DNA from 2 places in the Streptomyces finlayi genome. Region 1 is predicted to be linked to the other one. Evidence: riboswitches for the same ligand, from Rfam matches in the RefSeq annotation. Region 1 holds a riboswitch; the other holds the start of a gene.
What was found. Region 1 has a riboswitch for S-adenosylmethionine ahead of F0344_RS27555 (aminotransferase class V-fold PLP-dependent enzyme). Riboswitches for the same ligand answer to the same signal wherever they lie in the genome.
Positions count from the first base shown of each region.

Region 2: another riboswitch for S-adenosylmethionine. It lies ahead of thrC (threonine synthase); the one in region 1 lies ahead of F0344_RS27555 (aminotransferase class V-fold PLP-dependent enzyme).

Region 1 covers NZ_CP045702.1:6,023,924-6,028,328, forward strand. The annotation lists gene qcrB (cytochrome bc1 complex cytochrome b subunit) at 1-110, shown strand, start outside; gene trpD (anthranilate phosphoribosyltransferase) at 233-1,297, shown strand; SAM riboswitch class IV at 1,379-1,495, shown strand; gene F0344_RS27555 (aminotransferase class V-fold PLP-dependent enzyme) at 1,687-3,063, shown strand; gene F0344_RS27560 (Lrp/AsnC family transcriptional regulator) at 3,130-3,411, opposite strand; gene F0344_RS27565 (rhomboid family intramembrane serine protease) at 3,408-4,160, opposite strand; gene F0344_RS27570 (hypothetical protein) at 4,330-4,405, shown strand, end outside.
Region 2 covers NZ_CP045702.1:3,324,641-3,329,045, forward strand. The annotation lists gene groL (chaperonin GroEL) at 1-146, opposite strand, end outside; gene F0344_RS15290 (cold-shock protein) at 512-718, opposite strand; gene F0344_RS15295 (MoaD/ThiS family protein) at 1,156-1,431, opposite strand; gene thrC (threonine synthase) at 1,461-2,753, opposite strand; SAM riboswitch class I at 2,772-2,899, opposite strand; gene F0344_RS15305 (glucosyl-3-phosphoglycerate synthase) at 3,052-4,002, shown strand; gene F0344_RS15310 (hypothetical protein) at 4,040-4,234, shown strand; gene F0344_RS15315 (alpha,alpha-trehalose-phosphate synthase (UDP-forming)) at 4,313-4,405, shown strand, end outside.

The sequences.
Region 1 (4,405 bases):
AGAAGCTGCGTATCAAGCTCAGCAAGGGCTACTACGGCGAGGACAACCAGATCGCCAAGCCCACCGCCGAGGAGTACAAGGAGATCACCAGCGGCCACGGCCACCACTGATCACCTGAACCGATCGCCACAGCGAGAGCCCCGTCCATCGAGTGGACGGGGCTCTTTGCCGCCTCCCGGGCTGGATAAGGTGGAGCCGATCCCTTATCGGCTGTGGACCCCAGGAGCGGACCATGAACGTTGTGACCCCGGACGGCGGCGACAGCGTGGCGGCTCGTTCCTGGCCGGGCGTGCTGAACCCGCTGCTGCGCGGCGAGAACCTCACATCGGACGACACCGCGTGGGCCATGGACCGCATCATGAGCGGTGAGGCGACCGACGCGCAGATCGCCGGTTTCGCCGTCGCGCTGCGCGCCAAGGGCGAGACGGTCGACGAGGTCACCGGGCTCGTACGGACCATGTACGCGCACGCCAACACCATCCACGTTCCGGGCCGTACGGTCGACATCGTGGGCACCGGCGGCGACCTGGCCAAGACGGTCAACATCTCCACCATGTCGGCGATCGTCATCGCGGGAGCCGGCGCGAAGGTCGTCAAGCACGGCAACCGCGCCGCCTCCTCGGCGAGCGGGGCGTCCGACGTCCTGGAGAAGCTGGGCGTCAACCTCGAACTGACGCCGCAGCGGGTCGTGCAGGTCGCGGAGGAAGCGGGCATCACCTTCTGCTTCGCCGTGAAGTTCCACCCCGCTCTGCGGTACGCGGCCAAGGCCCGCAGGGAACTCGGCGCGCAGACCACGTTCAACATCCTGGGCCCGCTCACCAACCCGGCCCAGGTCCGCGCCCAGGCGGTCGGCGTCGCCGACCTCCGGATGGCGCCCATCGTGGCGGGTGTGCTGGCCGACCGCGGCAACTCCTCGCTGGTCTTCCGCGGCGACGACGGCCTCGACGAGCTGACCACCACGGCGACGTCACGGGTCTGGGTGGTACGGGACGGTGCGGTGCGCGAGGAGGCGTTCGATCCGCGTGACGTCGGCCTGCGGCTGGTGCCCGTGGAGGCGCTGCGCGGCGCCGACGCCTCGTACAACGCGGATGTCGCCCGCCGGCTGCTGGACGGCGAGACCGGTCCGGTGCGCGACGCGGTCCTGCTCAACACCGCCGCGGCGCTGGTCGCCCTGGACGCGGGGCCGGGCACGCTGAACGAGCAGATCGCCGCCGGGATCGTACGGGCCAATGAGTCCATCGACTCCGGTGCGGCCAAGCGCGTACTGGAGCGCTGGGTGGCGGCCAGCAACGCCTGACCAGGGCGGCAGACGCAAGGCGCGGTCCGGATGCCGGACCGCGCCTTGCGTCTGTGCGTACGTGTGGCAAGATGCTGCGCAGGTCATGAGTGACAGCGAATAGGCCCCGGCTCGCTGTCCGGCAACCCTCCGTCCGTGGCGGGGTGCCCCGGGTGAAGACCAGGCCGCAGGCAGCGAGGTCTGCGGCAAGCGCGGGCCCCTCGGCATCTGTGCATGCCAACCCCCGGGGTCCTGGTCCCTAGGGAGCCCCTTGTGAGCAAGCGAATGCGTTAGGGCTCCAGAAGGGTCTTGAAGACCCCTGGCCCTCCTCCGCGCACCTCCTTCTTCTCCTGCGCTGCCGGCGTACGCCTCGGCGCGCGGAATTCGCCTGCCTGTTACGGGAGTTCGCCATGTCTGTCTCCGCCGCTGCCCTCGACCGGCCCATTTGTGCATCGCTGCCGGTTCTGGGCAAGGACGTCACCGTTCCACTCGTTACGGGGGGCGAAGTGGCGTATGCCGCCCTCGACTACGCGGCCAGCGCCCCGGCACTCCAGCGGGTGTGGGACGACGTCGCCGCGTACGCCCCGTACTACGGCAGCGTCCACCGGGGCGCCGGCTACCTCTCGCAGCTCTCCACGGATCTCTTCGAGAGCAGCCGCAGGACCGTCGCGGAGTTCCTCGGCTGCCGGGCCGACGACCAGGTGGTCTTCACCCGTTCGACGACCGACTCCCTCAACCTGCTCGCCGCCGCGCTCCCCGCGGACTGCGAGGTGTTCGTCTTCGAGACCGAGCACCACGCCTCGCTGCTGCCCTGGCGCGACGCCCGCGTGACCTGCCTCGACGCCCCGCGCACGCCCGGGCAGGCCGTCGAGTCCCTGGAGCGGGCGCTCGTCGGGCGCCGCCCCAACGGCCCGGCGCTGGTCTGCGTCACGGGTGCCTCGAACGTCACCGGTGAGCTGTGGCCGGTCAGGGAGCTGGCCGCCGCCGCCCACGCCCACGGTGCCCGGATCGTGCTCGACGCCGCGCAGCTCGCCCCCCACCACCCGGTGGACATCACGGAGCTGGACGTCGACTGGGCCGCCTTCTCCGGACACAAGCTGTACGCGCCGTTCGGCTCGGGAGTCCTCGCGGGCCGCGCCGACTGGCTCCAGGACGCGGAGCCGTACCTCGCGGGCGGCGGCGCCTCCCGCAAGGTCGCCCGGCGCACCGACGGCGGCGTGGACGTGGAGTGGCACACCACCGCGGCCCGCCATGAGGCCGGTTCGCCCAATGTCATCGGTGTCTACTCGATCGCTTCCGCCTGCAAGGCGCTCACCGAGGCGGGCTTCGGCACCCTCGTCGCCCGTGAGCAGCACCTCGTCTCGGTGGTCCGTGCCGGACTCGCCGAGGTCCCGGAGGTGCGGGTGCTCTCCCTGTTCGGCGATGACGCCCCGCGGGTCGGCGTCATCTCGTTCGTCGTCGAGGGCTGGAACAGCTCGCACTTCGCCGCCGCGCTCTCGGCGGAGTACGGGATCGGCGTCCGGGACGGACTCTTCTGCGCCCACCCGCTGGTGCGGACGCTGCTGGGCGGCGAGGCGCGGGACCCGGGCGAGTGCGGTGCGCCGGAGTCCGAGCCGGGCGAGAAGTCCCTGAACGCGATCCGGGTCAGCTTCGGGGCCGGTACGCCGGACGAGCACGTCGAACGTTTCGTACGGGCGGTCAAGGAGCTCGTGCGCGATGGCGCCCGGTGGAGCTACCGCACGGAGGGCGGCCGCTGCGTCCCGGACCGCGGGACGGCCCAGGTCTGACAGCCGCGGCACACCGCCCGGGCACGGAACCGATACCCGTGCCCGGCCCGCGTGCCGCGTGAGGTCCTAGGCGTCCAGGCCGATCGCGAAGGCCGCTTCGAGGTCGTGCTGCGAGTACGTACGGAACGCGACATGCGTGTCGGTTCCCTCGACGCCCGGGATCTTGCTGATCCGGCCGGGGATGACATCGGCGAGATCGTCGTGCTTGGACACGCGGACCATGGCGATCAGGTCGTACGTACCGGTGACCGAGTAGACCTCGCTGACACTGTCCAGCGCGGCGATGGCCTCGGCGATCTCCGGAATCCGGTCCACGCTGGTTCTGATGAGCACGATCGCGGTGATCACGGCTGGCTTTCTCCCTCGGTGGCCGTGGCTGGAGACTTCACTCTAGCCCCACGGCGACAGCACACCCAGGCGCAGAGGAACCCGGCGGCGAAGCCCGCGACATGGGCGAGATACGCCACGCCCGGGCTGTTTCCCACGCTCTGCGCCGCCAGCCACTGAAGGGTGAACCAGAAGATCAGCACGATCCAGGCGGGGAAGCGCAGCGGCAGGAAGAAGAGGAACGGGAAGATGCTCGTGACCCGCACCTTGGGGAAGAGGCAGAGGAACGCGCCGAGTACCGCGGAGATCGCCCCGGACGCGCCGACCAGGGTCTGGTCGGATTCGGCGTGGGCCGCCGCGAAGACGAGCAGGGCCAGATACCCGCAGCAGAGGTAGAAGACGGCGAACCCGAGGTGGCCCATGCGTTCCTCGGCCATCGCGCCGAACACGTACAGGAACAGCATGTTGCCGAGCAGGTGCAGCCAGCTGCCGTGCACGAACAGCGCGGTGAGCGGGGTGAGAATCGCGTGCGCCGAGCCGCCCCACAGTTCGCTGGGGATCACGCCCCACCGTTCGAAGTACGCGGCCTGTGCGGCGAGCAGCCGGTCGGCCGTGCCGTAGGAGAGGTTGAACCCGGAGAGCGGGCTGATCAGGAAGACGGCGCAGCACAGCGCGATGAGCCCGTAGGTGACGGGCGCTCCGTCCGCCGCGGCCGCCTCGCGAATCCTCCTGGCCCTGTTCCGCCAGTCGACTTCCCGCCAATCGGTCATGCGCAGAGCATGACGCACAGGGGGAGAACGGGACAGACCGCCTCGCCGTGTCTTGGGGTATGCCTGAGGCCGTAGGGTTACGGCAGGACATCCGCAGTTCGACGGCGCACCGCGAGATCGTTGATACAGACAGCTTCAGGCTCGACGAACGACGAAAGAGGACGCAACGATGACGACGGTTCCCATGCCGACCGACGGGACCCGCTGGCGCTGCACGCTCTGCGGAAACCTCACCCGGTTCGACG
Region 2 (4,405 bases), 2.7 Mb from region 1:
GTGATCGTGGGCGCGCCCCACTTCTTCTCGAGGACGACGTTACGGCCCTTGGGGCCGAGGGTGACCTTGACGGCGTCGGCGAGCTGGTTCATCCCGCGCTCGAGACCGCGCCGTGCCTCCTCATCGAACGCGATGATCTTGGCCATGTGAAGTGGTCCTCCCGGACAGGGGTGGATTTCTCCGGACCGAGAGGCGCCCGCGACGGACGGCCGGCGGCTGTGCGGTTCCTTGCCCCGCACAGCCTCCGAGCCTCACCGGCCCGGTCCAAGTTTCTGTCACTCTCACCTGGAGAGTGCTAACGCCAATGATTAGCACTCGACCCCTGCGAGTGCAAGCGTCCCCCTCGGGATGTGGACAAACAAACGGGCCGCAGGGGGGCGCGCGGAGGGGCTCGCCCTGCGTCCCCGGACGCCCCGAGGGGCCAGACACCCCGGCACGCACGGAGGGCCCGCACCCCTGGGGGTACGGGCCCTACGCGCGTGAGTGGTGTCGTTGGCCGACTGCGCCGAACTCAGCCGACGGCGAGCTTGACCATGTCTGCCTGCGGCCCCTTCTGGCCCTGCGAGATTTCGAATTCAACTCGCTGACCCTCTTCGAGGGTGCGGTACCCGTCCATCTGGATCGCGCTGTAGTGGACGAAAACATCCGCACCACCGTCGACCGCGATGAAGCCGTACCCCTTCTCCGCGTTGAACCACTTGACGGTGCCCTGAGCCATGTCCAACTCCCCTATTTCTGGCCCTTGCACAGGACCGCACTTCGCGGGCCCGGGTCAGAACTCACCCTCCGACAGGAGAGGGTGTGTGCGCCGGAACGCGTCGACCGCGGCCGAATGTATCTGCCCAACTGCCCTCTGCAACAGGTCAGTCGGACGAGAATTCTGGGCGCGACCGATCGCCCCTTTGTGGGGAACTTATGAGATTCCTGGGCAAGTCGGGCCTGACAAAGGTGACTTATGGCTCAAAGGGGTCGCACACTTTGGCTGCTTCTTATCGCGACCAGGCGCATTCTCATATGTCGCGTGGCACGGGCAGCGGAGGGGACTTCCCAACTCTACCGCGTCTAACCATCCAGAATTGCCCCCTCCGTTTCTCTCACGGAGGGGGCAACTGGGGGTGACGCTGTGAATGCCGGCGTACGGCGCCGGCCCGGCGGTCAGCCTCCGGCGACGGCCGGGATGATCGAGACGCCTGCACCGTCCGGGGTGGCCGCGTCCAGGCCACCCTCGAAGCGCACGTCGTCGTCGTTGACGTACACGTTCACGAAGCGGCGCAGCTTGCCCTGGTCGTCCAGGACGCGGGCGGCGATGCCCGGGTGGTTCTTCTCCAGGGAGTCGATCACCTCGGAGAGGACCTTCCCCTCGGCCGGAACCTCGGCCTGGCCGCCCGTGTAGGTGCGGAGGATGGTGGGGATGCGGACCTTGACGCTCATGGTGGGTGCCTTCCTTCGGTCTCGGGTGATCAGCTGGTGGCGAGGCCGGCCGCGCGGAACGCGTCCAGGCTCGGCCGGATCGTCGCGGTCGCCTGCGAGGTCGCGGCCACCGCGTCGAGCGTCTTGAGACCGTCTCCCGTGTTCAGGACGACCGTGGTCAGCGCCGGGTCGAGCAGACCCGCCTCGATCAGCTTCTTCGTCACGCCGACCGTCACGCCGCCCGCGGTCTCCGCGAAGATGCCCTCGGTCTGCGCGAGCAGCTTGATCGCCTCGACGATCTGCTCGTCGTTCACGTCCTCCACCGCGCCACCGGTACGGCGGGCGATGTCCAGGACGTACGGGCCGTCGGCCGGGTTCCCGATGGCGAGGGACTTGGCGATCGTGTTCGGCTTCTGGGGGCGCACGACGTCGTGACCGGCCTTGAAGGCCACCGACACCGGGGAGCAGCCCTCGGCCTGGGCGCCGAAGATCTTGTACGGCCTGTCCTCGACCAGGCCGAGCTTGATGAGCTCCTGGAGCCCCTTGTCGATCTTCGTGAGCTGCGAGCCCGAGGCGATCGGGATCACGAGCTGGTCGGGCAGCCGCCAGCCGAGCTGCTCGCAGATCTCGTACGCGAGGGTCTTGGAGCCCTCGCCGTAGTACGGACGCAGATTGACGTTGACGAAGCCCCAGCCCTCGCCGAGCGGGTCGCCGATGAGCTCGGAGCAGAAGCGGTTGACGTCGTCGTAGTTGCCCTCGATGCCGACCAGGTCACCGCCGTACACCGCGGCCATGACGACCTTGCCCTGCTCCAGGTCGTGCGGGATGAACACGCACGAGCGGAGACCGGCACGGGCGGCGGCGGCACCCACGGCGCCGGCGAGGTTGCCGGTGGAGGAGCAGGAGAGCGTGGTGAAACCGAAGGCACGGGCGGCCTCGACGGCGATCGCGACGACCCGGTCCTTGAAGGAGTGCGTCGGGTTCCCGGAGTCGTCCTTGACGAACAGGCCGCCGGTGACGCCCAGTTCACGGGCGAGGTTGTCGGCCTTGACCAGCTTGGTGAAGCCGGGGTTGAGGTTGGGCTTGTCCGCGACATCGGCGGGGACCGGCAGCAGCGGCGCGTAGCGCCAGATGTTGTCGGGTCCGGCCTCGATGCGCTTCTTCAGCTCGTCGGGAGAGCCGCTCGGCAGGTCGTACGCCACCTCGAGCGGCCCGAAACAGGACGCGCAGGCGAACAGGGGGCCGAGCTCGAAACGCTCGCCGCACTCACGACAGGAAAGCGCCGCGGCGGGACCGAGATCCACAGTGGAGGGGGTGTTCGTCGTTTCAGTCTGCACAGCCATGCTGGCGGAGGCCCTTTCTCCTCATCTTCCTCATGGCGAATTTCGCCACAAGACGGATTTGGCACCTTCCCCACCGTGACCTCGCGGTCGATGGGGGGGTTGCCGGGACTTCAACGGGCCGTTCCCTCAGTCCCTCTGGATGAGCGCTATGGCACTGGATCAGTGATCCAGGCGTTTGTTCGCGGGCGGACCCCGAGATGCGAGGGTCGTCCGCGTTGTTCAAGACTGTAACCGAAGCCTCGGACGGTTGAACCAGTCGTCCGAACCGCGAGATGGATCACACGCAGGGAGATTCGACGTGATCGAAGAGGTGGAGCGTTGGCTGACCAGGCGTTCCTGGTCGGCCGCCGATCGTCCGCTGGATCGCCTCGCGGCCGCCAGGTCCCGGGACCCCCACCGCGGCAGCATCAGCGTCGTCCTGCCCGCCCTCAACGAGGAGGCGACGGTCGGCGCCATCGTGACGACGATCCGGCGCGAGCTCATGGAGCGCGTGCCGCTGATCGACGAGCTGGTCGTCATCGACTCCGGATCGACGGACGCGACCGGGCGGGTCGCCACGGAGGCGGGAGCCCGGGTGGTCCACCGGGACGCGATCCTGCCCCGAATACCCACCCTCCCCGGCAAGGGCGAGGTCCTGTGGCGGTCACTGCTGGTCACGAGCGGCGAGATCGTCTGCTTCATCGACGCCGACCTGAAGGACTTCTCGGCGGACTTCGTCTCCGGGACCGTCGGCCCGCTCCTCACCGACCCCTCGGTCCAGTTCGTGAAGGCGATGTACGACCGACCGCTGGGAAACACCGCCGGTCAGGGCGGTCGTGTCACTGAACTGGTCGCACGGCCCCTGCTCAATCTGCACTGGCCGCAGCTGGCCGGCTTCGTCCAGCCGCTCGGCGGCGAGTACGCCGTACGGCGCTCCCTGCTGGAGCAGCTGCCCTTCCCCGTCGGCTACGGAGTGGAGCTGGGCCTGCTCATCGACTCGCTGCACCTGGTGGGACTGGACGCCCTGGCGCAGGTCGACGTCGGCATACGCAAACACCGCAACCAGGACAGTCAGGCGCTGGGCAGGATGGCGGCGACGATCTACCGCACCGCGCAGCTGCGGCTCTCCCGGGGCCACCTGGTGCGGCCGGTGCTCACGCAGTTCGAGCGGGGCGAGAACGGCTTCGTGCCGTGCACCTCTGCGGTCGATACGGAGGAGCGGCCTCCGATGCGGGACGTCGAGGAGTACCTGGTGCGTCGCGCGGCGTAATCGGTTCAGTCATAAAAGTCCCCTATATTTCACTTTTATGGCTTTTCCTCGACTGAGGGTCGCCGTGCGCCGGCTGCCCGGGTACGCCGCTGTCCTGCCCGTCCTCGCCGATACCGGCGGCACCAGCGAGCGGCTGTGGCTCCTCGGCGGCCTCGGGTTCGCCCTGACCGGGGCCGGGGCGGTCGCCCGCGCGGCGACGCGCGGGCGGGGGCGTGGACGCGACCACGGCTGAGGGCCCGGAGCACGGGCCCGTCCGGCCGGAGGCCGTACTCACGTTTGGGGGCTTCCGGAACGGGCTAGGTTCCGGTACATGGTCTCCGAGCACGCTGCCCAGGTTCTCGTCGCGTCCAACCGCGGCCCCGTGTCGTACACACAGGGCGAGGACGGCTCACTCACATCGAAA